Regions from separate parts of the Methylobacterium sp. 1973 genome, predicted to be linked through region 1. Evidence: predicted binding sites of a transcription regulator. Region 1 holds the regulator's gene; each other region holds the start of a gene.

Evidence for each region. The regulator LexA, encoded in region 1, represses DNA repair genes until DNA is damaged. The targets are predictions, from matches to a motif close to TGTTCNNNNTGTGTTCNG.
Region 2: the regulator LexA is predicted to act here: its motif matches at 3,231-3,248, upstream of ruvC (crossover junction endodeoxyribonuclease RuvC).
Region 3: the regulator LexA is predicted to act here: its motif matches at 4,152-4,169, upstream of ABIC70_RS12105 (PA0069 family radical SAM protein).

Annotation. Positions count from the first base shown of each region.
Region 1 is NZ_JBEPLA010000002.1:584,038-593,928, reverse strand. Features, by position in the region: gene ABIC70_RS06835 (DNA-3-methyladenine glycosylase family protein) at 1-88, opposite strand, end outside; gene gltA (citrate synthase) at 145-1,434, opposite strand; gene gltX (glutamate--tRNA ligase) at 1,665-3,092, opposite strand; gene ABIC70_RS06820 (ComEC/Rec2 family competence protein) at 3,285-5,576, shown strand; gene lexA (transcriptional repressor LexA) at 5,570-6,307, opposite strand; gene ABIC70_RS06810 (hypothetical protein) at 6,558-7,004, shown strand; gene ABIC70_RS06805 (hypothetical protein) at 7,023-7,238, opposite strand; gene ABIC70_RS06800 (NRAMP family divalent metal transporter) at 7,319-8,560, shown strand; gene fae (formaldehyde-activating enzyme) at 8,623-9,162, shown strand; gene ABIC70_RS06790 (hypothetical protein) at 9,203-9,667, opposite strand; gene ABIC70_RS06785 (error-prone DNA polymerase) at 9,712-9,891, opposite strand, start outside.
Region 2 is NZ_JBEPLA010000008.1:201,939-211,829, forward strand. Features, by position in the region: gene lpdA (dihydrolipoyl dehydrogenase) at 1-974, shown strand, start outside; gene ABIC70_RS17410 (response regulator) at 1,188-2,045, opposite strand; gene ABIC70_RS17415 (tyrosine recombinase XerC) at 2,201-3,169, opposite strand; gene ruvC (crossover junction endodeoxyribonuclease RuvC) at 3,283-3,906, shown strand; tRNA gene ABIC70_RS17425 (tRNA-Tyr) at 3,924-4,007, opposite strand; gene ABIC70_RS17430 (DEAD/DEAH box helicase) at 4,264-6,114, shown strand; gene ABIC70_RS17435 (hypothetical protein) at 6,138-6,461, shown strand; gene ABIC70_RS17440 (DUF3597 domain-containing protein) at 6,559-6,960, shown strand; gene ABIC70_RS17445 (ankyrin repeat domain-containing protein) at 7,171-7,842, shown strand; gene ABIC70_RS17450 (polyamine ABC transporter substrate-binding protein) at 7,992-9,119, opposite strand; gene ABIC70_RS17455 (RidA family protein) at 9,116-9,472, opposite strand; gene ABIC70_RS17460 (GlsB/YeaQ/YmgE family stress response membrane protein) at 9,655-9,891, shown strand, end outside.
Region 3 is NZ_JBEPLA010000005.1:173,269-183,159, reverse strand. Features, by position in the region: gene rnhB (ribonuclease HII) at 23-622, shown strand; partial or broken gene ABIC70_RS12110 (methyl-accepting chemotaxis protein) at 639-2,740, opposite strand; gene ABIC70_RS12105 (PA0069 family radical SAM protein) at 3,008-4,123, opposite strand; gene ABIC70_RS12100 (hypothetical protein) at 4,281-4,811, shown strand; gene ABIC70_RS12095 (amino acid permease) at 4,946-6,394, shown strand; gene moaB (molybdenum cofactor biosynthesis protein B) at 6,480-7,037, opposite strand; gene maiA (maleylacetoacetate isomerase) at 7,178-7,825, shown strand; gene ABIC70_RS12080 (NAD(P)/FAD-dependent oxidoreductase) at 7,957-9,288, shown strand; gene ABIC70_RS12075 (EthD family reductase) at 9,354-9,665, shown strand; gene ABIC70_RS12070 (hypothetical protein) at 9,662-9,891, shown strand, end outside.

The sequences.
Region 1 (9,891 bases):
TCGCCCGCTTGGCGAGGAACGCGCGGATCGCCGCCCAGTGGTAGGGCGGCCGGACGGGCAGGCGGCGTTCGATCGCCCCCGCAAACACGAAGGGCGGCCTCTCGGCCGCCCCGTCGCTCGCGTCACAGGACAGGTGCTCCTGCCTCAGCCGCGCTGGTCGACCGGCACGTAGTCGCGCTGGGTCGGACCGACGTAGAGCTGGCGGGGACGGCCGATCTTCTGCGACGGATCCTCGATCATCTCGGCCCACTGGGCGATCCAGCCGACCGTGCGGGCCACGGCGAACAGCACCGTGAACATGTCGGTCGGGAAGCCCATCGCCTTGAGGGTGATGCCCGAGTAGAAATCGATGTTCGGGTAGAGCTTCTTCTCGATGAAGTACTCGTCCTTGAGGGCGATCTGCTCCAGCTCCATGGCGACGTGGAGCAGCGGATCGTCGGTCTTGCCGAGCTCCTTCAGCACCTGATGGGTGGTGCTCTGCATGATCCGGGCGCGCGGGTCGTAGTTCTTGTAGACCCGGTGGCCGAAGCCCATCAGGCGGAACGGGTCGTTCTTGTCCTTGGCCTTGGCGACGTACTTGCCGACGTTCTCCGGGGTGCCGATCTCCATCAGCATCTTGAGCGCCGCCTCGTTGGCGCCGCCATGGGCCGGGCCCCACAGGCAGGCGATGCCGGCCGCGATGCATGCGAAGGGGTTGGCGCCCGAGGAGCCGGCGAGCCGCACGGTCGAGGTCGAGGCGTTCTGCTCGTGGTCGGCGTGCAGGATGAAGATCTTGTCGAGCGCCCGGGCGAAGACCGGGTTCACCTCGTACTCCTCGCACGGCACCGCGTAGCACATACGCAGGAAGTTCGAGGTATAGTCGAGGTCGTTCTTCGGGTACACGAACGGCTGGCCGATCGAGTACTTGTAGGCCATCGCGGCGAGCGTCGGCATCTTGGCGATCATGCGGATCGACGCGATCAGCCGCTGGCTCTCGTCCGTGATGTCGGTCGAGTCGTGGTAGAAGGCCGAGAGGGCGCCCACCGAGGCGACCATCACGGCCATCGGGTGCGCGTCGCGGCGGAAGCCGGTGAAGAACCGGTTCATCTGGTCGTGCACCATGGTGTGGCGCGTGACCCGGTACTCGAAATCGGCCCGCTGGGCGGCGGTCGGCAGGGCGCCGAACAGCATCAGGTAGCAGGTCTCGAGGAAGTCGCCCTTCTCGGCGAGCTGCTCGATCGGGTAGCCGCGATAGAGCAGCACGCCCTCGTCGCCGTCGATATAGGTGATCTTCGATTCGCAGGACGCCGTCGAGGTGAAGCCCGGGTCGAAGGTGAAGGCGCCGGTCTGGGCGTAGAGTTTGCCGATATCGATCACGTCCGGCCCGATCGTGCCGGATTTCACCGGCAGCTCGATCGACTTGCCGTCCACGGTGATGGTGCTGGGTGCGCTCATGGATCGTGGACCCTTCTCTGGCGACGTGGCGGATGCCGGGCTCGGGCTGCCCGAGTCGGTCCCGGGGGCCTGAGCACACGCATTATGCTGCGGGTGCTCACAGGCATGGGTTACCCAAACGGCAATGCAGCAGCAACGGGGTCGGTGACAACCCGACCCCGACGCCAAGCAAATTCCACCAAGCGCAATTCGAGCCGGGGCCGGCAGTTCCCCGGCTACGCCCGGTGGCTTCAGACCTGCGGCACCTGATCGCCCAGGCGGGCGAGGGTTTCCTCCCGGCCGAGCACCGCCATCACGTCGAACAGGGGCGGGGAGGTGGTGCGGCCGGTCAGCGCCGCGCGCAGGGGCTGGGCCACCTGCCCGAGCTTGCAGCCGGCGTCCTCCGCGTACTGGCGAACCGCACCCTCGGTCGAGGCCGCATTCCAGTCCGGCAGCGCCTCGAGCACCGGCCGCACCCCGGCGAGCCGGGCGCGGCCCTCGTCGGAGAGGAGGGCGCGGGCCTTGTCGTCCAGCGCCAGCGGCCGCTGGGCGTAGAGGTAATAGGCGCTGTCGAGGAGCTCGATCAGCGTCTTGGCCCGCTCCTTCAGGCCCGGCATGGCCTGGGTGAGCTTGTCCTTGAGGTCGGGCTGCAGCGGCGCCGACAGGCCGCGTCCGGGACCGACATTGGGCAGGATCGTCTCGATCGCCGCGACGAGATCGGCATCGGTGCTGGTGCGGATGTAGAGGCCGTTGAGGTTGGCGAGCTTGGCGAAGTCGAACCGCGCCGCGGAGCGCCCCACCGCGCCGAGGTCGAAGGCCGCGACCATCTCCTCGGTGGAGAAGACCTCCTGGTCGCCGTGGCTCCAGCCGAGCCGCACGAGGTAGTTGCGCAGGGCCGCCGGCAGGTAGCCGAGATCGCGATAGGCCTCGACGCCGAGCGCCCCGTGGCGCTTCGAGAGCTTGGCTCCGTCCGCCCCGTGGATCAGCGGGATATGGGCCATCCGGGGAATGTCCCAGCCCAAGGCGGAAAAGATCTGGCTCTGGCGCGCCGCGTTGGTGAGGTGGTCGTCGCCGCGGATGATCTGCGTGACGCCCATGTCGTGGTCGTCGACCACCACGGCCAGCATGTAGGTCGGCGTCCCGTCCGAACGCAGCAGGACGAGGTCGTCGAGGTCCTTGTTGGCCCAGGTCACGCGGCCCTGGACGGCGTCCTCGACGACGGTCTCGCCCTCGGTCGGCGCGCGCAGGCGGATCACCGGCTTGACCCCGGCGGGGGCCTCGGACGGGTCGCGGTCGCGCCAGCGGCCGTCGTAGCGGGGGGCGCGGCCCTCGGCCCGGGCGGTCTCCCGCATCGAGGTCAGCTCCTCGGCGGTGGCATAGCAATGGTAGGCACGGCCGGCCGCCAGCAGCTCCTCGGCCACGGCCCGGTGGCGCTCGGCCCGGGCGAACTGGAACACCACGTCCCCGTCCCAGTCGAGGCCGAGCCAGGACAGGCCGTCGAGGATCGCGTCGATCGCGCCCTTGGTGGAGCGCTCCCGGTCGGTATCCTCGATGCGCAGCAGCATCTTGCCGCCGGTGTGGCGGGCGTAGAGCCAGTTGAACAACGCCGTGCGGGCCCCGCCGATATGCAGGTAGCCGGTGGGCGAGGGGGCGAAGCGCGTGACGACGGCTGAGGACATCGGTCCGGTATGTTCCGGGGCTGGTCGCGGACGGAGCGCGACGGACGGCGAAGGGGCGGCGGAGCGGCGAGGGGCTCGACAGGGCGCCCGTAGCACGAAGCACCGGCTGTAGCACGAGCCGGAGGATGCGTTAAGAATCGCCCGCAGAATCGCCCGGCCCCGAGACAGGTCGCGCGGAACGGGGCGGCGGCGATGCGGCGGATCGGCGCGAGGCTGGCGGGCGGCGCGGTGGCGCTGGCCGGCCCCCGCGCGACCGCCCTCCCGGTCATCCGCCACTGGGTGGCCGAAGGCCTTGCCCGGGACGCCGAGCAGCGCCGGCTGTTCCCCTGGCTGGCGGTGGCCTTCGGCGGGGGGATCCTGGTCTATTTCGCGGCGACCGACGGCGCGCCGAGCCTGGCCGCGCCCCTTGTCGCCGCCGCCCTTGCCCTGGCGCCGATCCCGCTCCTCGGCGCGCGCCCTGCGGCGCTGGCGGCGGTGCTCGCGGTGGCGGCCGCGTTCCTCGGCTTCGCGGCGGCGGCCTGGCGGGTCTCGGAGGTCGCCGCCCCGGTCCTCCCCCGCACCACCATCGGCCCCCTCATCGGAACGGTCGAAGCCCTGGACGAGCGCGAGGTCGGCGCCCGGCTGCTGATCCGGGTGGAGAGCTTCGCCGGCCTTGCGCCGGAGGCGCGGCCCGCCCGGGTGCGGGTGTCATTCCGCAAGACGCCGACCCCGCTTCCCGGGGACGTCGTCGCCGCCACCGCCCGGTTGTTGCCTCCCCCGGAGGCGGCCCGGCCCGGAGGCTACGATTTCGCCCGAGACGCCTACTTCCAGGGGATCGGCGCGGTGGGCTCGCTGGTCGGGGCGGTCACGATCCGGGCGCCGACCGAGCCGCCGCCCCTCCGCCTGCGGCTCGCCGCCACGCTCGACGCGGCCCGGAACGGGCTCACCCGCCGGATCGCGGAGGCCGCCGGCGGCCAGGCGGGCGCGGTGGCGGCGGCCCTGGTGACCGGCAAGCGCGGCCTCATCGGCCCGGCGACCAACGATGCGCTGCGCGCCGCCGGGATCTACCACGTTGTGTCGATCTCGGGCCTCCACATGGTGCTGGCCGCCGGCGTGGTGTTCTGGCTGGTGCGGGCGCTGCTCGCGCTGGTCCCCCATTGCGCGCTCCTCTGGCCGATCAAGAAGATCGCGGCCGGCTTCGCCATGGTCGGCGTCACCGCCTACTGCGCCTTCTCGGGCTGGGACATCGCCGCCGAGCGCTCGCTGATCATGACCCTGATCATGCTGGGCGCGATCCTGGTGGACCGGCCCGCCCTGTCCATGCGCAACCTCGCCCTCGCGGCGCTGATCGCCCTGGCCCGGGAGCCGGAGGGCCTGCTCGGCCCGAGCTTCCAGATGTCCTTCGGCGCCGTGGCCGGGCTGATCGCCTGCGCGCGGCTGATCGACGGGCGGCTGTTCGTGCGCCACGGGGCGGGCCGGCTCGGTCGGCTCGTCGGCAGCGGCCTCTCGGCGGTCACCGGGACCCTGGCCACGACCCTGGTGGCGCAGGTCGCGACCGCGCCCTTCGCCACCTACCATTTCCAGACGATCCAGCCCTTCGGCCTCGTCGGCAACGCCCTGACCCTGCCGCTCGTCTCCCTCGTGGTGATGCCCTCCGCGGTGATCGGGATCCTCGCCTATCCCTTCGCCCTCGACCGCCCGATCTGGTGGCTGATGGGTCAGGCGGTGGGGGGCATGCTCGCCGTCTCCCATTGGATCGCCGGGTTCGAGCGGGCCATCGTGGTCGTACCGGCCTTCGGCACCGCGGCGCTGTTCCTGCTGACCGCGGGCCTGCTGCTCGCGACGTTACCGGCCTCCCGCCTGCGCTGGCTCGCCGTGCCGCCGATCCTGCTCGGACTCGTCGTCGCGGCCCGACCCGACCGCTACGACCTCTATGTCGATCGGCAGGGTGCGGGGGCCGCGGTGCGGGGGCCGGACGGACGGCTCGCGGCCCTCGGCAGCCCGTCCGGCTTCGTTCTCGAACAATGGCTGAAGGCGGACGGCGACGGACGGGGAGCCGGGGCACTGATCGTCCGATCGGGCAGCGGCCGCTGTGACCGGCTCGGATGCACCGCGCGCCTGCCGGACGGACGGGCGGTCGCCCTGGTCCGGGACCGGCGGGCCTTCCCGGAGGATTGCGCCCGCGCCGCGGTGCTGATCACGGGCCTCGTGGCCCCACCGTCCTGCACCGGCCCCCTGGTGATCGACCGGCGCGTCCTGGCCGCCCAGGGCGCCGTCGCCCTCAGGTCCGACGGCGAGAGCTTCGTCGCCCGTCACGCCCGGGCCGATGGCCGCGCCGTGCCCTGGCGACCACGCTCGGAACACGGGCCGGGATCACCACAACCGGTCACCGCGCCCTCCGCGGAGGCCCGCGCCTCTGACGACGGGGCGACAACGCCTCCGGAAACCGATGCGTCGGGCGGGGACCTCGCCCCCGGCAACGCGCCGGCCGAGCCGCTTCAGTAGCGGCGGACGAGGCTGACGAGGCGGCCCTGGATCCGGACCCGGTCCGGCCCGAGGACGCGCGTCTCGTAGGCCGGGTTGGCGGCCTCCAGGGCGATCGAGGAGCCGCGGCGGCGCAGACGCTTGAGCGTCGCCTCCTCGTCGTCGATCAGCGCCACGATGATGTCGCCGGTATTGGCCGTGTCCTGCTTGCGGATCACCACGAGGTCGCCGTCGAGGATGCCGGCCTCGACCATCGAGTCGCCGCGCACCTCCAGGGCATAGTGCTCGCCGCCGGCCACGAAATCCGGCGACAGGGTGATGGCATGGCTCTGGTTCTGGATCGCCGAGACCGGCGTACCGGCGGCGATCCGGCCCATCACCGGGATCGAAATGGCACGACCGGCGTCGTCGATCATCCGCGTGCTGGCCGGGGCCGGCGGATGCTTGGACTTGCCGCCCTCGACCACGCTCGGGGTGAAACGGCGCGGCTCGGCCGGGGCCGAAGATGGGGCCGAAGATGGGACCGTCTGGCTCAGGCTCTCGGGAATGCGGATCACCTCGATGGCGCGCGCCCGATTCGGCAGGCGCCGGAGGAAGCCGCGCTCCTCCAGGGCCGTGATCAGCCGGTGGATGCCGGATTTCGACTTGAGGTCGAGGGCGTCCTTCATCTCGTCGAAGGACGGCGGGACGCCGCATTCCTGCATCCGGCTCTGGATGAAACGCAGGAGGTCCAGCTGCTTGCGCGTGAGCATCGAAGGGGGACTCGCGGCTTGGCAGACCGCCCCGTGACGGTCTCTGAAACAAATCACGAACAGGTTAAACGTTCCGCAAGTGTTCCGCAAGGGCGGCACCGCTACGCTTGGCGCGTCGCTCCGCGCTCGCGGGAGCAAGGTCGAGAAACGCATTGACGGCGCAAGCGGAGCCGTTTCAATGCACCGCGGCGCCCCGCCGGGAAGGCGGCGGATCCGGGCCGCGGGCTGGGACCCTCTTGGGATGACGAGGATGCGACGACCCGCAGCTCTGCTGCCCCTCGGCCTCGCCGCCCTCGGCCTCGCCGGCTGCACCACCGGGTTCTCCTACATCTCGCGGAACTACGTGGCGCTCACCCCCCAGGTGGTGACGATCGGCTGCAAGGAGCCCTACGAGGTCTACGACAACCGGCAGATGCGCCGGATGCTGATCGTCTCGAACGCCCTGCGCGAATATACCGGCTGCAACCTGAGCGAGGCCCGGATCGATCCGGAGCCGGACGCCACCCGGGTGAAGCGCTTCCGCACCGCCGCTCGGGCCTATCTCGACGAGACCGTGCGCGAGGATTGCCGGATCACCGGCGAGACCGTGTTCGATCCGCTGAAGACCGAGTTCGCCTACGCCTGCGACACGCCGATCGAGAAGCGTGGCACCGTGGTCCCCCGCCTGCCGGGCCGCAATCCCGGTCTGGCCCGCTGACCGACCGGCGGCGCGCCGTCAGGCGCCCGGCTTCGGGAAGGTCCGTTCCGCCGCGTCGCCGGCGGCGGCGAGCAGGGCGCGGGCGAAGGCCCGGGCTTCCGCCCGGTCGAGAACGATCGCGGCGGTGACCGGCGCGCCGCCGAGGTCGGCCAGGGCGAGTTCCAGGCGCACCCCGTCGGGCACGGCGGTCGCCTGCAGGCTCCAGCCGGAGCCCCGATCCGTGCTCTCCGCCATCACATGTCCCTCCCGCCTGCCCCGGGAAAACGCCGCAGGCGCCCGCCGGAACCGGCCGTGCGCGGGACTGTTCCCGAGCCGTGCCCAGCGCTTCCCTGCCTCGCCTGTCCGCTTACCTCAAGGCCGCAGGCCCCGGACTCGTGGTGATGCTGGCCGATACGGATGTCGGAAGCCTCATCACGGCGGCCCAGAGCGGGGCGCGTTGGGGCTATTCGCTCCTGCTCCTCCAGATCCTGCTGGTGCCGATCCTGTACGTCGTCCAGGAGCTGACGGTGCGGCTCGGGACCGCCACCGGACGCGGCCACGGCGCGTTGATCCGGGAGCGCTACGGGCCGGTCTGGGCCTGGATCTCGTACGGCGGCCTCGTGGTCGCCGGCATCGGCGCCATCGTCACGGAATTCTCCGGCATCGCCGGCATCGGGGACCTGTTCGGGGTGCCGCGGCTCGTGAGCCTCGGCCTGCCGGCCTGCCTGCTCCTGGGGCTCGTCTTCACCGGCAGCTACCGGCGCGTCGAGGTCGTGGCGATCGTGGTCGGCCTATTCGAGCTGGTCTTCGTTGGGCTCGCCGTAGCGGCGCGGCCGAACCTGCCCGAGATCGTCGCCTCCTTCGGGCACATGCCGCTGGGCGACGGCCAGTTCCGGGTGCTGATCGCGGCCAATATCGGCGCGGTGATCATGCCGTGGATGATCTTCTACCAGCAGTCGGCGATCGTCGATAAGGGCCTGGGCTGGGAGCACGCGCGGCGCTCGCGGCTCGACACACTCGTGGGTGCGGTGGTCTCGCAATGCGTGATGGGCGCGATCCTCGTCGCCACCGCCGCCACGATCGGCAAGGCCGGGCAGGGCAGCGCGAAGGGGCTGGAGACCGTCGGCGATCTCGCGGGCGCCTTCACGCCGGCCCTGGGGCCGTGGCTCGGGCAGGTGGTGTTCGGGGTGGGCATCATCGCGGCGGCCTTCGTGGCGCTCAACGTCGTGGCCCTGGCGCTGGCCTGGGGGTTCGGCGACGTGACCGGCCGGCCGCACTCCCTGGAGCAGTCGCCCCGGGAGGCTCCGGCTTTCTACGGCGCCTTCGCGCTCGCGGTCGCGGCCGGCGCGGTCGCCGTGCAGCTCGTGCCGGATCTCGTGGCGCTCAACATCGCCGTGGAGGTGATGAACGCGCTGCTCCTGCCCCTGGCGCTCGGCCTGCTGATCCTCCTCGCCACCCGGGCCCTGCCCGAGGGGCAGCGCGTGGCGGGCGTCTACAAGGGGGTGGTCTACGCGGTGTCGGGGATCACGATCGCGTTCGCGATGGTCGGCGTCCTGGACGGGGTGGGCCTGCTCTGACGCGATTGACGCGGGGCCTCCGATGATGTCTCCCGCGGGCTCCGATCAGGTGGAGTTCGAACATGCAAGAGATCTGGTTCCGCACGGGCGAGGCCACGGTGCTGGCGGCCGAGGGCCAGTACACCGACGCCATGCCGGAGGTGCTGATCGGCTCGGTGCGCGGTCCGGTCGGCCAGGCCTTCGCGTCGATGATGGGGCAGGTCCAGGGCCACACGCGGATGTTCGTGGTCCGCGACCTCAACCAGCTCGTGCGCCCCGCCACGATGATGACCACCAAGGTCACGATCCACACGGCCGAGTATGCCGAGCTCCTCGGCGGCGTGGTCCAGGCCGCCACCGGCGACGCGATCGTGGACTGCATCATCGAGGGCATCCTGCCCAAGGACGGGCTTGACGAGCTGTGCATGATCATCATGATCTGGCTCGATCAGCGCTGCGCCGAGGACGACAACCTCGACCAGAAGGACCTCTACCGGACCAACTACGAGGCGACGAAGCTCGCCATCGCCCGCGCCCTCAAGGGCGAGCCGACGGTGGACGAGCTGATCGCCAACCGGAAGACCGTGAAGCACTACGCCCTGGACGGCGTGATCGAGTACTGATAGGCCCCTTCGCGCGCATCCTGCCGGGGTCGATATCGCATCACCCCGGCGGGATGCGCCCCACCGAGCACAGGGTCCGCATCGCGGTGCTGCCCGGGTCGGTGTAGCAGGAGGCCGACCAGCCGTTCTGCTGGATGAACGACTTGCGCCGCTCCGACAGCGCGGTCCGGTAGGCGCTGGCGATGATCGGCTCGACGGTCGCGGCCGGTTCGCCGACCAGGATCTCGGAGGCCACCGACAGGTCGCGGAAGAAGGTCGCCGAGGGGGCGGGCTCGGCCGAGGTCGCCTGCACGATCGGCTCGGCCCGGCAAGTCACGTCGAACTTGATCGGGCCGGCCATGCGGATGTCGATGCTGGGGCCCGCCCGCTTGCCGACCTTGCCGCCGATGGCGCCGGCGATCTGGCGGGTGAGGTCGTCGCAGCTGTCGGCCCGGGCGGCCTCCGCCCAGAGGAGCAGGGCCGCGCAGGCGGCGAGGAGGAGGCGCGGAACGGCGAAGCTCGACATGGCCGCACTCTACGCGCGGCGCGGGGCCTGTCGAGGGGCGTTCCTCAGTGGAAATCCCGGCTGCGATACACGCGCCGATCCGGGGGCACGCCGAAATCCGTGTTCTCGGGGGGCAGCTTCATCCCGGCCTCGCGCAGGTCGCGCAGGGACGCGGTGAGATCGCGAAACCCCTCAGCCACGAGATGGACCACCCCGTCCGCCCGTTGGATCCGGCCGCGCACGGC
Region 2 (9,891 bases), on a different contig from region 1:
GCTCGGACGTGGCGCGGCTGCCCGGCGTCACCATCGACGAGAAGGTGGTGGTCTCCTCGACCGGCGCCCTGGAGCTCGACCGGGTGCCGAAGAAGCTCCTGGTCATCGGCGCCGGCGTGATCGGGCTGGAGCTGGGCTCCGTCTGGCGCCGGCTCGGCTCCGAGGTCACCGTGGTCGAGTATCTCGACCGGGTGCTGCCCGGCATGGACGGAGAGGTCGGCAAGCAGTTCCAGCGGATCCTGACCAAGCAGGGCATCGCCTTCAAGTTGTCCACCAAGGTGACCGGCGTCGAGGTCGGCAAGAAGGGCGGCGCGACCGTCACCGTGGAGCCGGCCGCGGGCGGCGCGGCGGAAACGCTCCAGGCGGACGCGGTCCTCGTCTGCATCGGCCGGGTCCCCTACACGGAGGGCCTGGGCCTCGACACGGTGGGCGTCCAGCGGGACGACAAGGGCCGGATCCTCACGGACTCGCACTACGCCACCAACGTCACCGGCATCTACGCCATCGGTGACGTGATTGCCGGCCCGATGCTGGCCCACAAGGCCGAGGACGAGGGCGTCGCGGTGGCCGAGATGCTGGCCGGCCAGTCCGGCCACGTGAATTACGGCGTGATCCCGAACGTGGTCTACACGTTCCCGGAGGTCGCCTCGGTGGGCAAGACCGAGGAGGAGTTGAAGAAGGACGGCGTCGCCTACAATGCCGGCAAGTTCCCCTTCACGGCCAACGGCCGGGCCAAGGCGAACGGCACCACGGACGGCTTCGTGAAGGTGCTGGCCGACGCCCAGACCGACCGGGTGCTGGGCGTGCACATCGTCGGCGCGGATGCCGGCAACCTGATCGCCGAGGCGGCGGTGGCGATGGAGTTCGGTGCCTCCTCGGAGGACATCGCCCGGACCTGCCACGCGCATCCGACGCTGACCGAGGCCGTCAAGGAAGCCGCCCTGGCGGTGAGCAAGCGCGCGATCCACGTCTGAGTGGCGGGCGGACGCACGAGCGTCCATCCGCAGGGGCGCTGGCACAAGGGGCGGCTCTCCGAACTGCCCCTTGTCCTGAGTCGCCGGAGCGCAGCGCAGACCATGAGGCAGGGCGCCGGAGACCGTCCCGCTCCCCAAAGCCCCCTTCGAGGACCGCTTCGCGGGCACCTCAGGATGAGACTGGGAGATCGCGGCCGCCTGCCGGCGGCGGGATCAGGCGATCTTGCGCCGGGAGTTCGGCAGGTCGGCGATCCGCAGGAGGGCGCTCGGTGCGGGCGGCGCCGTCAGGGCGTTGAGCAGGTAGGGCCTGCGCAGGCCCAGGGCGTTGTGCAAGGCGAGGTCGATGTCGCGGGCGTAGAACGGCATTCGCAGGACCGCATCGACGCCGAAGTAGCGGCCGGCCTGGGCGACGGGCTCCAGCTCGGACGTCGTCAACAGTGTGATCCGGGTCGGAAGGCTGAGGGGCTGGATCTGGCAGGCCAGTTCGAGCCCGTCGATGCCACCGAGCTTCACGTCGATGAAGGCGAAGTCGTAGGCGGCAAACTTCAGCTGCCTGAGGGCGTGGCGTCCGTCATCCGTCTCGTCGAGGTCGATGGCGAAGCCGCTGCGCGCCACGACGCGGCTGATGGCCGAGCGCCCCGCCGGGGTCGAGCAGGCGAGCAGAGCCCGGGTCGGGGCGCGGCGCCGGGCATCGGCGTGGAGCAGCTGCTCGATATGGCCTGGATCGAGGGGGGTCTTCAGGACCTCGTAGGCCCCGAGGCTGGTGGCGATCTCCTGCCAGTGCGGCAGGACGCGGGTGGCGACCAGAACCAGACAGGGCGGCTCCGCACCCGCGCGACGCGCCACGGCGACGGCTTCGGGCCCGCTCAGGTCGTCAAGCTGAAGCCCGACGAAGGCCAGAGTCGGGCGGTGACGCAGCAGGATGTCGCAGAGCGCCTGACCGGAGGTCGCCTCGTCGATCACGGCGCGTGGATCGAAGCGCAGGACGATCTCTCGCAGGGAGAGGCGCCGGCCCGGATCGCAATCCGCGATCACGACACGTGCCGGCGCCCCTCCGTCCTCAAGCTCCATGACGCCCGCCCAAGCCGATCCGAATGTTCATGCTCATAGTGGCTGAAGATCGTGACGAAGCTCTTAAAAAGTGCGGTTGTGCAATGAGCCGATCGGATGACGCGTCTATAGATGATGTTGAACAGCCCCGAAGTCGAAACTTCCAGCACTCTTGATCAGCGACCCGCCCGGGGATGGGCCGCCGCGTAGGCGCTCATGAGACGGGCGGCATCGACCTGGGTGTAGAGCTGAGTGGTGGACAGGGAGGCGTGGCCGAGGAGTTCCTGGATCGCGCGCAATTCACCCTGGCGGGCCAGCAGATGGGTGGCGAAGGAGTGCCGCAGGGCGTGCGGCGTGGCGCTGTCGGGCAGGCCGAGGGCTCCCCGCGCGCGGGCCACCGTATACTGGATGATCCGCGGCGACAGGGCCCCCCCGCGCGCGCCGACGAAGAGCGGCCCCTCCGGCGGCAGCGGCAGCGGGCAGGCGGCGAGGTAGTCGGCCACGGCCTGCGCCACCACGGGCAGGATCGGCACCATGCGCTGCTTGCCGCCCTTGCCGAGCACGGTGACCTGGTCGACCCCGGGCAGGGGCGCGTCGCGGCGAGTCAGTCCGAGGGCCTCGGAGATGCGCAGGCCTGCGCCGTAGAGCAGCGCCAGCACGGCGGCATCCCGGGCGAGAACCCAGGGCGCGCGTTCCTCGCCGGCGCGAATCGCCGTGTCGGTCAACGCCACGGCGGCGCTGACGGGCAGGGGTCGCGGAAGCCGCCGCGGAACCTTGGGCGAGCGCACGCCGCCCAGGGCCGAGACGGTGCCGAAGCCCTCGCGTTCGAGGAAGCGTGCGAAGGAGCGCAGGCCCGCGAGCATGCGCATCAGCGAGCGCCCGGAGACCTCCTCGGCCCGGCGCGCCGCCATGAAGGCGCGGATGTCCCGCACCTTCAAGCCGACGAGCATCGGGATGGTCGGCGTGCTCTGCCGCGACGCGAGGTGGTGGAGAAACTGACGGAGGTCACGCCCGTAAGCCTCGACGGTGTTGGGCGACATTCGCCGCTCGCGGGCCAGCCCCTCGATCCAGGCCTGGACGGCCGCGCGGAGGCGGGCATCGCCCGGAAACAGCAGCCGATCGCCTTCGGTTTCGTGCGCGCTCATGGTGCCACTCGACCGGATCATCCTTGCTGGGAGCTTAAGACCCTGCCTTGGTGAAACCGGGTGTTCACGATACGTACGGCAGCCTCGGGCCGTTCACCGAGCCGTGGAGCCCCATGACAACCCCCATCCGCATCCTCGGCATCGATCCCGGCCTGCGCCGCACCGGCTGGGGCCTGATCACCGCGCAGGGCACGAAGCTCACCTACGGCGATTGCGGCGTCGTGACCTCGGACGGCGACCTGCCGCTGGCCCTGCGCCTGCGCGAGCTGTTCGAGGGGATCAGCCGCATCGTCGAGACCGTGCGGCCCGACGAGGTCGCCGTGGAGGAGACCTTCGTCAACAAGGACGCGCAGGCGACGCTCAAGCTGGGTCACGCCCGGGCGATGGCGCTGGTGGTGCCGGCCCTCGCCGGCCTGCCCGTGTTCGAATACGCCGCGAACCTGATCAAGAAGACCGTGGCGGGCTCCGGTCACGCCGAGAAGGTACAGATCCAGGCGATGGTGCGCTTCCTCCTGCCGAAGGCCGAGTTCCGCGTGGCGGACGCCGCCGACGCGCTGGCCATCGCGATCACCCATGCCAGCCATCGGGACGCCCACGCCCTTCGGCAGGCGCATCTGCCGAAGGGCAAGCGCCGCACGCTCACCGGCCAGGCGGCCGCGGGACAGGGGCTCGAAGGGAAGGGATTCTCCGCCGCCGCAGCCGCGCGCATCGAGGCCGCATTGGCGAAACAGGGCTGACGGGATCGGGAAGAACTTGGTGGGGGAAGTAGGACTCGAACCTACGAAGCTTACGCAGCGGATTTACAGTCCGCCCCCTTTGCCGCTCGGGACATTCCCCCAAGGCAGGTTTCTCACCCGCGGCGCCCTTATGGTGAGGGGGCGGCCGGGTGTCAACGCTTATGGTGAGCTGATCCGCGTTGGCGCGTGCGGCAACCGTGGAGAGCGGTGCGGTTTCGATCGATCGCACCGCGCGAGCGCCTCCCTGTCCGCCCCTCCGGGACGGGGACGAAAACGCGAACGTTCCGCGACTCCAGGGATTCACAAAGGAATCCGGATCGGCCACGGTGCGCGGATGTCATCCTGCTTCGCCAGTCCTTGACCCGCCCCGCCCCGTCTCTGCGGTCCCACCAGCGCACGCTGATGGCCCTGGTCGCGGCCATGGCGCGCGGCGAGGCGGCCCATGTCCGGAAGATCCTGGCCGCGGTGACGCCGGGCGGCGGCAAGTCGCTGCTGCCGGTGATCGCCGCGCACGGGCTGATCGCCGCCGGGCTCGTCGAACGCGTGGTCTGGGTGGTGCCGCGGGATTCCCTGCGATTGCAGGCGGAGGAGGCTTTCGCCGACCCACTCTGGCGCGCCGCGTTCGGGCACGCTCTCAGCGTGCGGGCGGCGGACAACGAGCGCGACCCGGCGCGGGGTCTGGCCGGCTACGTCACCACCTATCAGGCGGTCGCCGCCGCCCCGGCGCTCCACCTCGCGGAAGCCCGGGCGCACCGGACCCTGCTGGTCGTCGATGAGGTCCATCACCTGCCGGTGCCCGGACGGCCCGGCGCCGACGAGAACGCCGCCGAGGACGCGGAAGCGGGGGCGTGGTCCCGCGCGATGCTGCCCGTCATGGAGGCAGCGACCGTTCGCCTCTACCTGTCCGGGACGCTGGAGCGCGCGGACGGGCGACGCATCCTCGGCCTGCCCTATCAGCCCGCCGCGCCCGGCCGCGGGCCGGATCTCGACCTCGACGCGCCCGGCCTCGCGGTGATCGGCTATTCGCGGGCCCAGGCGCTGGCCGAGCGGGCGGTGCTGCCGGTGACCTTCGGCGCCATCGACGGCGAGGCCAGCTGGCTGGAGGGCGGCCGGATCGCCGGCGACAGTCCGCGGGTCGGCCCGCACCGGCTGGGTGCGGGCTCGGTCCGGATCACCACCCGGCCGGCCCTGTTCACCGCCCTGCGGACCGGCTTCGCCCGCGACCTGCTGAGCGAGGCCTTCTTCGCCACGAAGCGCCTGCGTGCCCGGCGCCGGGCCGAGCGGGATCTCCCGCCCGGCGAGCCGGCCCGGGGGCTCGGCAAGCTCCTCGTGGTGGCGCCCGATCAGGCGAGCGCGCGGGCCTACCTCGCCACCCTGCGGGACTGGATGCCGGCCGGGCAGGGCGAGCGCGACGTCCGGCTCGCGACCTCCGGCCAGGGCGACGCCCACGCGGCGCTCGCCGCGTTCCGGCTCACGCCGGAACCGGCCGTGCTGGTGACGGTGGCCATGGCGTATGAGGGCCTCGACGCCCCCGAGGTCGCGGTGGTCGCAGCGCTGACCCATATCCGCTCGCGGCCCTGGCTGGAGCAAATGCTCGCCCGGGCCACCCGGGTCGATCCGCATGCGGGCCCCTACGACGGGCAGCAGGCCCTGATCTTCCACCCCGACGACCCGCTCTTCGCCCGGTTCCGCCTGGAACTGGAGACCGAGCAGGGCAGCAGCGTGCGGCCGCCCCGCGAGCGGCCGGCGAGCGCCATCGTGCCCGAGCGGACCCGCTGGCGCGACGACGAGCCGGCCGGGATCACGCCCCTGGAGAGCAACGCGATCGGGCTGCGCTACGCCCTGCTGCGCCCCCGCCTGCCCGAGCCTGTCCCCACGACACCCGCGCCCGAACCGCCGTCGATCACCGAGCGGACCCTGCGCCAGCGGCTCGCCGCCGCGGTGGCGGCCCAGGCGGTCGAGGACGAGACGTCCCTGCGGGTGCCCCGCGGCGGCAACCTCGCCCACCGGTACAACGCCGTGCTCAAGCGCGTCCTCGGCAAGGGGCGTGCGACCATGACCCTGCCCGAGCTGGAGGCGGCCTTGTCCTGGCTTGAACGCAACCGCCTCGCCGACCATCTCGACTGCCTCGACGGCGATGCCCGCTACGCGTGGTCCGCCCGCCAGCGCCGCGGCCGCTGGCAGCCGGAGCGCGCCGCCGGCCGCTGAACCGGCGCGGGAGGGAGAGAGCCGTGACCGAGAGCCTGCCCGCCGCCTTCACCGCGACACTCTCGGCGCCCGAGCCGCCGCCCGGCTGGCCCGCACCGCTCGCCGCGCTCTGGTGGCTCGCCCACGATCCGTCCGGACCCGCCTCCGCCGCCTGGGACCGGGCCCACCGCCTCGTTCAGGACGCCGCCGGGCCCGATGCCGCCTGGGTGCACGCCCATCTCCACAGGATCGAGGGCGATGACGGCAATGCGCGCTACTGGTACGGCCGCGCCGGCCAGCCGGGCCCGCACGGCACGCTCGCGCAGGAGCGGGCCGCGCTCGTCGGCGCCCTCTTTAAGCCGATCTGATCGCCCGGCCCCCGCCGAGTCTCGGAACGCCCGGCCTCACAGCCAGTTGAATGGCCGCCCGGTGCGGAGATCGGGCCTCGATCATCGGAGCGGATCCATGAGCCTTCTCGGCAGCATCGTCAGCAAAATCCTCCATCCGTTCGGCGGGGGTAGCGCGGACGCGGCCCCCGCCCCCTCCGGCGGTACGACCGGCACGAGCGCCCCGTCCACCCCGTCGGCCCCCGGCACCGCCGGCGGCGAACCCGTGGACGTCGCGGCGGTCCTCACCGGCCTCGCCGAGAAGAACCCGCAGAAGCTCGACTGGCGCCACTCGATCGTCGACCTGATGAAGCTGCTGGGCCTCGATTCCGGTCTCGCCTCGCGCAAGCAGCTTGCCGACGAGCTGCACTACACCGGCGACAAGGACGATTCGGCCAGCATGAACATCTGGCTGCACAAGCAGGTCATGCAGAAGCTCGCCGAGAACGGCGGCAAGGTTCCGGACGATCTGAAGCACTAGATCGCCCGTTTCATCTTACCTGAGCATCGCCGCGGGCAGCCTGTGACGGCAGCCCGCGGCACTGTCCCGGACGATGCGAGCGGGAGAAGCGAGGCTGCCAAGCGCCTGCGCTTGTCCCCGGCAGCGGGCCTTGCAGCGGCCCTGTCCTTTCCGATCACATGGATCGCATCACACAGCGCCGAATCACGGGGCGCCGGGGAGCGATCGGTCATGTCCATACCGATGGGGCATCACAGGGACCCATTCCGAGGGCTGCACCTCGCACCCATCGCCGCCGCCGTCGCCCGCGGCGATCTCGCCGGCATCGCCGCGCTGGCCCCGGGCGTGAACCTGTCCGACCGCGGCGACCAGAACATGACCCTCCTCGAATGGGCGATCTGGAACGGGCAGCCGCGCGCATTGTCCGCGCTTCTCGAGGCCGGCGCCGACCCGTCCGAACCGGGCCTCGACCAAGAGACCGTCATGCACATGGCGGCGATGGTCGAGGATCCGCACTATCTGGAGATCCTGCTGCGGCACGGCGCGCCGGTCGATCCCGTGAGCGTGCCCCGTCACTGGACGCCCCTGTTCCGTGCAGTCCAGAATCGCCGGCAGGCACAGATTGCGTCGCTGCTTCAGGCCGGCGCGGACCCGAACCGGGTCGATGACACCGGCAATTCCCTGCTCCATCTGGCAGCGCAGGTCGGTGCGGCCAACCCGTGGGTGCTGAGGCTGCTTCAGGCCGGCCTCGACCCGACGCTGCGCAATGCACAGCAGAAGACATTCCAGCCGTATTTCTTCACGACGCCCGATCATCTGCTGAACGATGCCGCGCGGCAGACCCGCTCCGCCGTCCGCACTTGGCTGATCAATCACGACATCCCGCTGGACGAGGCGCGCTGACGGAACCTCCACAGGGTCCGATGCGACAGCGCGGCCAAGGCATGCCCGGGCCGGCCACGCCCCATCCGTCCGATCCGCCGCGAAGCCCCCGCGGCACTTCGCATCGGCGGGGGGCCGAGAGGCACACGCCTCCCCCCGGCTCTCGCCCGTCAGCGCCCGGTGCGGACCCGAGTCCAGAGCCGGGTGACGAAGCGCTGGGTGCGGTCGTCCCAGGCGGTGTTGATCGACAGGCGCTGCATCGTCGCCTCGTCCGGGTAGATTCCGGTATTGTTCAGGATCTCGGGCTTCACGAATTTCTTCGCCGCGAGGTTGCCGCTGGCATAGGACACGAAGTTGGTGTTGGCCGCCGCCACATCGGGCCGCATCATGTAGTCGATGAAGGCCAGGGCCTCGGCCGGGTGGGCGGCATCCTTTGGGATCGCGAAGGTGTCGAACCACATCAGCGCACCCTCTTTCGGCACCACGTAGGCGATGTCGATCCCGTTCTTGGCCTCCTCGGCCCGGCGCTTGGCCTGCATGATGTCGCCGGAATAGCCCACCGCCAGGCAGATATCGCCGTTGGCCAGCGCCTGGATGTATTCCGACGAGTGGAACTTCCGCACGGCGCCGCGCACCTTGTAGAGGGCGTCGGTCACCAGGGTCAGGTCGTCCCAGCGCTTCGAATCCGCCTTGGCGCCGAAGACCGGGAGCAGGCTGGGGATCAGATCCTCGGGGCTGTCGAGCATCATGATCCCGCACTCCTTCAGCTTGTTCGCCGAAGCGGGATTGAGGACGACGCTCCAAGAGTTCAGCGACGCATTGGGACCCAGCCGCTCGCGGACGGCGGCGACGTTGTAGCCGATACCGGTCGTGCCCCACATGTAGTCGACGGCATAGGTGTTGCCGGGGTCGTAGGCCGCCAGCCGGCTGGTGACCTCCGGCCAGAGATTGCCGAGGTTCTTGAGCTTGGACTTGTCCAGCGGCAGGAAGGCGCCGGCCCGGATCAGCCGCTGCAGGTAGGGCCCCGACGGCACGACGATGTCGTAGCCGGACCGGCCGGCGAGCAGCTTGGTCTCCAGGATCTCGTTGTTGTCGTAGGTGTCGTAGACGACCTTGATGCCGGTCTCGCGGGTGAAGGCCTCAAGCACCTTCGGGTCGATGTAATCCGACCAATTGTAGATGTTGACGACCCGCTCCTCGGCGGCCGGGGCGGGCCGCACGAGGGGCAGGGCCGCCAGGACGCCTCCCAGCAGGGCGGCCGCGGCGGCCGCCAGCACCGAGCGACGGCGGCCGCTCATCGGCTCTTCGCGGCCACGATCACGATCTCCACGAGGTACTCGGGCGCCGCGAGCTTGGCCTCGACGGTGGCGCGCGCCGGCGGGTTCTCCGGGGAGACCCAGGCATCCCACGCGGCGTTCATCTCCGCGAAGGTGGCGATGTCGGCGAGGTAGATCGTGGCCGCGAGGATGCGCGCCTTGTCGCTGCCGGCAGCGGCCAGGAGACGGTCGATCTCCGACAGGATCTGCTGGGTCTGGATCGTCACCCCGGTGCCGACCGTGTCGGACGCGACCTGACCGGCGAGATAGACCATGTCGCCGAAGACGACGGCCTGCGACATCCGCTTGCCCGGCTCGATCCGCTGAATGTCCATACCCGCCTCCACAACCTTGAGAACCGGCGTATCTGCCGTCGCACCCACCTGGCCGTAAAGGGCCACACACGCACGCACCGCTGGAACACGCGGAAAATCGTCACCGCGGGGCAGGGTGCGGGCAACCGTCGCGGGTCTCGAAGCGTTCTGCCGCCATCGACAGTCATGCTTTGGGGTTTGTCATGGGTATCCTCTGGACCATCATCATCGGTTTCCTCGCGGGCGTCATCGCCAAGTTTCTCATGCCGGGACCGAATGAGCCGGCGGGCTTCATCCTGACGACGATCCTCGGCATCGTCGGCGCCTTCGTGGCGACGTTCCTCGGCCAGGCCGTGGGCTGGTACGGGCCGAACCAGGGAGCGGGCTTCATCGGCGCCATCGTGGGCGCCGTGGTGGTTCTGTTCATCTACGGCATGATC
Region 3 (9,891 bases), on a different contig from region 1:
CGCCACGTCGCCGACCAAGCCGATGGCGGGCCGGCCGCCCTTCGATCCCAACCGGGCCGCAGCCTACCCGGCGGTGATCGGCTGCGACGAGGTCGGTCGCGGCGCACTCTGTGGGCCGGTCGTGGTGGCCGCGGTCTGGTTCGATCCGGCGGCGATCCCCGCCGACCTGCTGGGCGCCCTCGACGACAGCAAGCGCGTCCCGGAGCCGGCCCGGGAACGTCTGGCCCCCATGATCCACACCCATGCCCGGGTCGCGGTGGCGGCGGGCTCCCGGGCGCTGATCGACCAGATCAACATCCGCGGCGCAACCCTCGATGCGATGGCGCGGGCGGTCGCCCGGCTCGGCCTCGCCGCGCCCGTGCTGGTCGACGGGCGCGACGCCCTGCCGGGCCTTCCGGGTCGCGCCGTGGTCGGCGGCGACCGGCTGGTGCCGCAGATCGCCGCCGCATCGATCGTCGCCAAGGTGTTCCGCGACCGGCTGATGCGGCGCCTGGCTCAGCGCCATCCCGGCTACGGCTGGGAGCGCAACGTCGGCTACGGCACGGCCGTCCACCGCGCCGGCCTGACGCAACTCGGCCGCAGTCCGCATCACCGGCTCAGCTTCACCCGGGCCTTCGACTGATCCCGGCCCCCAGGGGTCACGCAGCCCGGACGCCGGCCAGGAAGCGACCGACCTCGACGGCGAGCTGCTCCGACTGACGCGTGAGCGCGGTCGCGGCCGTCAGGACGTGGTCGGCCGCGCGCCCCGTCTGGTCGGCTGCCTGCGCAACCCCGGCGATGGTGCCGGTCACCTCCTGCGTCCCCGTAGAGACCTGCGTGATGTTGCGGACAATCTCCTGCGTGCCCCCCCCTGCTGCTCCACCGCCGCCGCGATCGCGGCGGCCACCGCACTGATCTCCCCGATCCGGCCGGTGATCGTCCCGATCGCCTCCACCGCCTGACCGGTGACGGTCTGGATGTCGCAGATCTGCCGCCCGATCTCCTCGGTGGCGCGGCCTGTCTGGGCTGCGAGGTCCTTCACCTCGGTGGCGACCACCGCGAAGCCCCGCCCCGCCTCGCCGGCCCGCGCCGCCTCGATGGTGGCGTTGAGCGCCAGCAGATTCGTCTGTGCGGCGATGCCGGCGATCAGCTCGACCACCGCGTCGACCCGGGCGGCCGCCGTGTTGAGCGCGGCCACCAGCACGGCGGTCCGGTCGGCCTCGCCGACGGCGGCCCGCGCCAGTTCGGACGAGCCCTGGACCTGGCGCGCAATCTCTTGGACGGAGGTGCCGAGTTCCTCCACGGCGGCGGCCACGGTATCGGACTGGCTGGCGGTCTGCTGGGCGGTCGTGGTCATCTGCCAGGCCGTGGTCTGCAATTCGGCCGCGGCGGCGGAGACCTGACCGACGATGCCGGCCACCGCCGACTCGAAACCCTGCGCCATCGTGAGCGTCATGCTCCGACGCTGCGCCTCCGCGGCCAGCGCCGCCTCGGCCGCCTCGGCCTCCAGGGCGCGGGTGCGGACGAGGTTGTCCCGGAAGACCTGCACGGCCGCCGCCATCGCGCCGATCTCGTCCCGCCGCTCTCGGGCCGGGATCGGCACGTCGGCGTCTCCTCCCGCGAGCGCCTGCATGGCCTGGGTCATGGCCCGCAACGGCCGGAGCACCCAACGGAACACGATGACGATACCGCCGACCGCCAGCAGGACCGCTGCGGTCAGGAACAGCACGGCCCCGAAAAGCGCGCGCTGCGACTCGGCGGCGAGGAGCTGGGCCCGGTCGATCATCGCGTCGAGACCCGCGTGGGCCAGATCGAGAAGCGCCCTCCCGTCGGCGATGTCGCGCGCGCGCAACGCATCGGCCTCGATGCCGGGCGCCCTGCCCCGGCTGAGCGCGTCCGTGATCGCGACGCGCCGCCGCGCCGACTCGCCCTCGAAGTTGCTGGCCTGCGCCTTCTGGAAGGCGGCACGCAGGGCGACCGGGACGTCTTCCGTGAACAGGTCGACGACTTTACCCCAGTCCGCCATCAGGCGACCCCGCTCCTCGGCCGCCGCGATGATCTCCTCCTGCGACCAAGACGCCTTGGCGGCCACCGAGGTTTCCATACGGCGCCAGGAATTGCCGAGTGCGACCCGCGTCGCCCAGCTGGCACGCTTGATGTCGAGGGCCTGCGCGACCGCCGTGTCCCGGCGCGGGATGGCCGCGTCCACCGCGGCGTTGGTTGCCGCGAAGGCGTTGAGGAGGCTCGTGACGGCTGTGTCGAAGGTCTGTCTGAACGCCGCATCGCGGCGTTCCCTCGGGAGCGCGACGACCGCGTCGATCTGTGGCCTCAGCGCCGCCAAGGTCGCCTGCGCGCTCCGAAGCGGCTCCAGCGTCGCCTGGACCGACGGCACGGCGAGGTCGCGCACAAGGGTCCAGAATTCCGTCTCCGCGTCCATCAGGGCCTGCCGCTCGGACAGCTGATCCGCCCTATCGGCCACCGAGATCGGACCCTCGACGGCCAGGACCTTCTGAACGATGCCCCGCGCCATGCGGGTCGCGATCACCGACCGGAGCAGCGTGCGGCTGACCCGCGTGAGCGTGACGACGCGCTGCCCCTCTCGCGCGTGCTCCACAGCGCTCAGGAGCGTGTCTGTACGCACGGCAAGCAGCATTACTCCCATACTCAGCAATACTAATCCGATAATTGATCCTATTGAAAATCTGGAATATCGAGACAACGCGTAAGTCCTTTCCAATGAAAACCTAGAAAACGACTTCATAGATGACAAAAGATCTTTGCTGTCAACCTCGAATTCAAGACTCAATTGAAATATGTATTTTGGCAATTAAGATTAAACCTAGAGTCAACAAGCCGAGTATTCGCGCAATCGAAGTCCCGATTGACGCGACGAGTGCGGTACGTCGCCATTTCCAGCGGAATTGGAGATGGATGATCGATAAGCTGCTGCACCGACGGCGGATTCATCTGGCCCGGCAGGCGCTCCACTCATACGATCCTGGCCAGCCGGGCTCGACGCCGCGCCGTCTCAGAACAGCGACAACTGTGCCCCCGGTCTGCGGAAGAAATCCCGGTTCAGCGCCATCCGCCCGAAGGCGAAGCCGAGTCGCGTGCCGGCGAGCCGGACCCGCTGGCCGATCATCGCCGCGTAGGCCCCCTCCCCGCGGAAGCGGTGGCCGAAGCGCGGGTCGTTCTCGCGCCCGCCCCGGGCTTCCCGCAGGAGTGCGAAGGCCCGCGCCCTGCGCTCCGGATAGTGCTCGGCGAACCAGTCGGCCACGAGGTCGGCGACTTCGCCGGGGAGGCGCAGCAGCGCGTGGCCGATGCGACTCGCCCCGTGCGCACGCGCCTCGGCCAGGATCGATTCGATCTCGTGATCGGTCAGGCCGGGAATGATCGGCGAGACGTTGACCATGACGGGCACCCCGGCCGCGCTCAGCGCGCGCATCGCCGCGAGCCGCTTGTCCGGCCGCGGCGCCCGCGGGTCGAGGCGGCGGGCGAGGTCCGGATCCAGCGTCGGCAACGAGATCGCCGCGAGCACGAGATTGTCCGCCGCCATCGCCGCCAGGATATCGAGGTCGCGCAGCACGAGGTCCGACTTGGTGGTGATGCTGACGGGATGTCGGGCGTCCCGCAGCACCTCCAGCACCGCGCGGGTGATCCGGTGCGCGCGCTCGACGGGCTGGTAGGGATCCGTGGCGGTGCCGAGGGCGATCGTCTCGGGCCGGTAGCCCGGCGCGGCCATCTCGCGGGTCAGCAGCCTTGCGGCGTCCGGCTTGGTGAAGATCCGCGACTCGAAGTCGAGCCCCGGCGACAGGCCGAGCCAGGCATGGGTGGGGCGCGCGTAGCAGTAGATGCAGCCGTGCTCGCAGCCCCGATAAGGGTTGATCGACCGGTCGAAGGGGATGTCGGGCGAGCTGTTGCGGGCGATGATCCGCGTGGAGCGCTCCGGGGTGACCTGCGTGCGCAGGGGCGCCGGCGCGTCCGCCATCCCGGTCTCCTCGTGGAACGTCTCTCGCCGGGCCGGCTCGTGGCGGCCGGTGGGATTGGCCGTGGCACCACGCCCGCGCCGAGCATCCCGCGGCACGCCGCTCGGGCCGAGTCGCTGGGCGGGCCGGCCCGAGACGTCATCGGGTATCGACACCATGGCGACTCGTCTCCTGCCCGATCCCGCTCGGAACATAGAGCGAACAGCCGGCGGCCGAACGCCTCTTTTTCAGGCAGACACAGCTTTGTCGCCTGTCCGGACAGCGACACGGCCGCCCGACGGCGGCCGGGCGGTTTACGGCGGCGCAGAATCGTCTATGCGCGCGCTCATGCTCTCCGCCGTGACCTATCTGGCCGACCCGGCCGATCCGGACGCGATCGATCGCCTGGCCGACACGCTCAGCGTGCTGGTCTCCGGCGTGGCCGGCGGCCTCATCGGCGACGCGGTGATCGTTTCGGGCAGCGAGAGTGAAGCCGTGGCAGCCGTCGCGGAGGCCACGGGCGCGACGCTCGTGCTGCACCGGAGCGGCAATCCCTACGCCGCGGGCGCTGCCGCAGCCCGCCGGGACTGGATCCTGTGCCTTGAGGCCGGGGACGTTCCGGCCGAGGGCTGGATCCGCACCCTCGACCGCTTCGTCGGGACGGCGCGGCCGGAGACGGCCCTCGGCCGCCTGCACCGTACGGCCGCGGGCTGGCTCGAACGGCTCGTGGGCCGGTTGGAGAGCGTGATGGGCGCCCGGCAGGCCCGGGCCGGGGACGTCGTCCGGCGCGAGGCCCTGCGGAGCGGCGGCCCGTTCGCGGCGCGCCTCAAAGTCCGGCCCTTGATCGCCCGGATCGAACGCGCCTGACCGGCAGAATCTTGCGCTGGCCCTCGTTGTTGTCGGTCAGTCCGCCTCTACAACACTTGAAGCGCGGCAGAAATTTCGCCGACTCTACATCTGTGGAAGCGGGCTGACCCGGCTCGACCTGGAAGGATGGTGCAATGGAATCGTCGGGCCTGATGGGGCGCAAATCGGTCGACGACATCGTCGAGAGCGGTGAGGGCGAGCAGCAGCTCTCGAAGTCGCTCGGCGCCCTCTCGATCACCGCGATGGGCATCGGGGCGATCATCGGCGCCGGCATCTTCGTTCTCACCGGCACGGCGGCGGCCCAGTATGCCGGACCGGGGATCATGCTGTCCTTTGTGCTCGGCGGCATCGCCTGCGCCTTCGTCGGCCTGTGCTATTCCGAGATGGCCGCGCTGATCCCGGTGGCGGGGTCGAGCTACACCTACACCTACGCGACGCTGGGCGAGTTCTTCGCGTGGCTCATCGGCTGGGACCTGATCCTCGAATACGCCATGGGTGCCGCCACCGTGGCGGTGGGCTGGTCGGGCTACGTCATCAGCATCCTGAAGACCGTCGGGATCGTGATCCCGGCCCAGTTCGCGAACGCGCCCGGCACGCCGATCGACGGCGGCGGGACGGCTCTGTTCAACCTGCCGGCGGTGCTGATCGTGGCGCTGATCACGATTTTGCTGATGCGCGGGACCAAGGAATCGGCGCGCTTCAACAACATCATGGTCGCGGTGAAGCTCACCGTGGTGGTCGCCTTCATCGCACTGGGCTGGGGCCACGTCGACACCGCGAACTGGAGCCCGCTGATCCCCGACAACGACGGCACCTTCGGGCATTTCGGCGCCAGCGGCATCCTGCGCGGCGCCGGCGTGGTGTTCTTCGCCTTCATCGGCTTCGACGCGGTCTCCACCGCCGCCCAGGAGGCGCGCAAGCCCCAGAAGGACATGCCCATCGGCATCCTGGGCTCGCTGGCGGTCTGCACGATCCTGTACGTGCTCGTCGCCGCCGTGCTCACCGGCCTCGTCCCCTACAAGGAGCTGAACGTCCCCGACCCGATCGCCAAGGGCGTCGACGTGATCGGCATCGGCTGGTTCGCCCTCCTGATCAAGCTCGGGGCGCTGACCGGGCTCACGACGGTGATCCTCGTGCTGCTCTACGGCCAGAGCCGGATCTTCTTCACCATGGCCCAGGACGGCCTGCTGCCGAAGATGTTCTCCCACGTCCATCCGACCTATCAGACGCCGTATCGCAGCCAGGCGCTGATCGGGGCCGTGGTCGCCGTGGTGGCGGCCCTGGTGCCGATCCACATCCTCGGGGAGATGGTGAGCATCGGCACGCTCGCCGCCTTCATCCTCGTCTGCGGCTCGGTGCTCTACCTGCGGCGGACCGAGCGCCACATGAAGCGGCCGTTCCGGGCCCCCGCCGTGCCGGTCGTGCCGATCCTCGGCATCCTGTTCTGCCTGCTCCTGATGATCGGCCTGCCCCTCGACACGTGGCTGCGGCTGGTGATCTGGATGGCGATCGGCCTCGTCGTGTACTTCTTCTACGGCCGCAAGCACTCGGTCCTGCGCCGGAAGGAGGGGAACGCGGCGTAGGTCAGACGGACCGGCCCCTCACGATCCTCCATGACGATCCCGTCATTCCGGGCCGCCGCGGGCGGGCCCGGACTGAGGCTCATCCTCACACCGCGATGCTGGCCCCGCGCCGCAGGTGCTCGTCGAGACGCGGCATGATCTCCACGAAGTTGCAGGGCCGGTGCCGGTAGTCGAGCTGCTGGGCCAGGATCCCGTCCCAGGCGTCCCGGCAGGCGCCCGGTGAGCCCGGCAGCACGAACACGTAGGTCGCGTGCGCGACCCCCGCGGTGGCGCGGGATTGCAGGGTCGAGGTGCCGATCTTGTCGTACGAGATCCGGTGGAACACGGCCGAGAAGCCGTCCATCCGTTTCTCGAACAGCGGCTCCAGCGCCTCGGGGGTGACGTCGCGGCCGGTGAAGCCGGTCCCGCCGGTGGTGATCACCACGTCGACGCCGGGATCGCGCAGCCACGCCTCCACCTGGCCGCGGATCGCCGGGACCTCGTCCGGCACGATCGACCGGGCCGCCAGACGATGTCCCGCCTCGGTGAGGCGCTGCGTCAGGGTGTCCCCCGAGCGGTCGTCCTCCGGGCGGCGCGTGTCGGAGACGGTCAGGACCGCGATGTTCAGGGGGATGAAGCGGCGGGCGTCGGTCTGATCGGCCATCGTGCGGGCTCTCCGGGACGGAAGACCGATATGGGCCGGCCGAAGCCGCTTGTCGCCCCCGGGCGGCCGCGTCCACGTCCCACTTGCGGTGCGCGGCAAACTCGGCTGTGCTCTTCCGATCCCGTCGGAGATCGCTCCCCATGCACATGTACGGCAACTGGCGCTCGGCTGCGGCCTTCCGGGTGCGGATCGCCCTGAAGCTGAAGGGCATCGCCTACGAGGAGACCTTCATCGATCTCGACGCGGGCGACCAGCACAAGCCGGAGTTCCGGAGGATCAACCCGCAGGGCGCGGTACCGGCCCTGTTCGACGGCGACGGGCCGCCGCTCACCCAGTCGCTCGCGATCCTCGATTACCTGGAGGAGACGCGGGGCGGCGTGCGCCTCCTGCCGGAGGAGCCGCGGGCGCGGGCCCGGGCCCGCTCGCTGGCACAGGTGGTCGCGTGCGACACCCACCCGCTCTACGTGCCCCGGGTGCGCACCTTCCTGATGGAGCATTACGGTCTGCCCCGGGAGCGGATGCTGGATTTCCTGCGCAACGCCTTCACGACCGGCCTCGTGACCCTGGAGACGCGGCTGTCCACCGAGGCGGGCACGGGACGCTTCTGCCAGGGCGATTCGGTGAGCCATGCCGATCTCTGCCTCGTCAGCCTCTGGGTCGGGACCGGCATCTTCGGCATCGACACGGCGGCCTACCCGACAGTCGCGCGAATCGCCGAGGCCTGCCTCGACCTGCCCGCTGTCGCGGAGGCACACCCGTTGCGTCAGCCGGGTGCCCCGTCGGCGTGATCGCACGCCACGCGTGCGCGTGAATCCGCGCTGGTGACCTGGGGCCGCGACAAGCGGTTGTGGAATTCGGCGGCCCAAGCCGTGTAAGGAGGCCGGCGATTAATCCCGGTCCGGGGAAAGAAAGAGTGTCGATGGCATCCGTCGAGAACGAGTCCGGCCTGCATCGTGTCGTGGTGGTCGGCGGCGGCGCCGCCGGCCTCCAGCTGGTGACGAAGCTCGGCGACAAACTCGGGCGCGGCAAGCGCGCGCACATCACCCTCGTGGACCGCGCCCGGACGCATATCTGGAAGCCGCTGCTTCACGAGGTGGCGGCCGGCAGCCTCGATGTGGGCCACCACGCGGTGGATTACCTGCATCACGCCCACATGCACGGCTTCCGCTACCGGATCGGGCGCATGACCGGCCTCGACCGCGAGGCGCGCACGGTCCAGCTCGCGGCGAGCCACGACGCGGAAGGGCGCGAGGTCACGCCCGAGCGCGCCGTCCCCTACGACACGCTGGTGATGGCGGTGGGCTCCACCACGAACGATTTCGGCACGACGGGCGTCGCCGAGCATGCCATCGCCCTCGACACCCAGGAGCAGGCGGTGCGCTTCCACCAGCGCCTCGTGAACGCCTCGCTGCGGGCCCACACCCAGGTCGGCCCGGTCCGGCCCGGCCAGCTCCACGTCACGGTGATCGGCGCGGGCGCCACCGGAACCGAACTCGCCGCCGAGTTGCACCGGACGCTGCGCCACGTCGTCTCCACCGGGCTCGACAAGATCGACCCGGGCAAGGACATCCGCATCACCCTGGTGGAGGCCGCGGACCGGATCCTGCCGGCGGTGCCGCAGCGCCTCTCGGCCGAGGTGATGCAGCTCCTCAACAAGATCGGCGTCGACGTGCGCGTGAAGGCCCGGGTGACCGAGGTGCGCGCCGACGGCGTCCAGCTCGCCGACGGGACCTTCATCCCGTCCGAGCTGGTCGTGTGGGCGGCGGGGGTGAAGGCGCCGCCCTTCCTGCAGGGCATCGGCGGCCTGGAGACCACGCGGACCAATCAGCTGGTGGTGACCCCGACGCTGCAGACGACCCGCGACCCGGATATCTTCGCCATCGGCGACTGCGCCTATCTGGTGGAGGCCGGCTCCGACACGCCGGTGCCGCCCCGCGCCCAGGCGGCCCACCAGCAGGCGAGCCACCTCATCAGCCAGATCCCGGCCAAGATCGCCGGGAAGCCGCTGAAGCCGTTCCGGTACAAGGATTTCGGCTCGCTGGTCTCGCTCGGCGAGTACTCGACCGTGGGCAGCCTGATGGGGTTCGTCCGCGGCAAGAACATGCTCATCGCCGGCCTGTTCGCCCGCATGATGTACCGCTCGCTCTACAAGATGCACGAGCGGGCGCTCCACGGCACGGCCAAGACGGTCCTCGACACCCTGGCGCGCGCGCTGACCCGACGCACCGAGCCGCGGGTGAAGCTGCACTGACCGTCGCCCCACGAACCGAGGACGGGCGCCCGGGCGGACCGGGCGTGACACAGAAAGGAAGCCCCATGATCCTGGTAAGCGTGATGTATCCGGCCGGCCCGAGCTTCGACATGAGCTACTATCTCGGCCATCACATGCCGCTGGTGCGCGAGCGCTGGTCGTCCCTCGGCCTGCACGAGGCCAAGGTGGTCAAGGGCGCCGGCACGCCGGACGGCGGCACCGCCCCGTTCCAGGTGATGGCGCTGCTGACCTTCGCGTCGGTCGACGCCTTCCAGAAAGCCGTCGCCGCCCATGGCGAGGAGATCTTCGCGGACATCCCGAACTTCACGTCGGCGCAGGCCCAGGTTCAGATCAACGACTTCGCGGAAAGCCCGTGATCGACATCGTCAAGGCTGTTCAGGAGGCCGATCCGAGCCTCGGCACCTACGTGGTCGTGCTGCGCACCGACGCCCGGGCCCTCGACGGCCCGGAACGCTTCACGCCGGACGCGCAGGCCTGGATCGCCGACAAGGCGCCCAGCGGCCGGCTGGCGCGGGTGCGGATCCTGCTCGCGCCCTATCCGGGCGCGGAACCGGCCGAGCGGGAGGTCACCGTGGCGGCCTT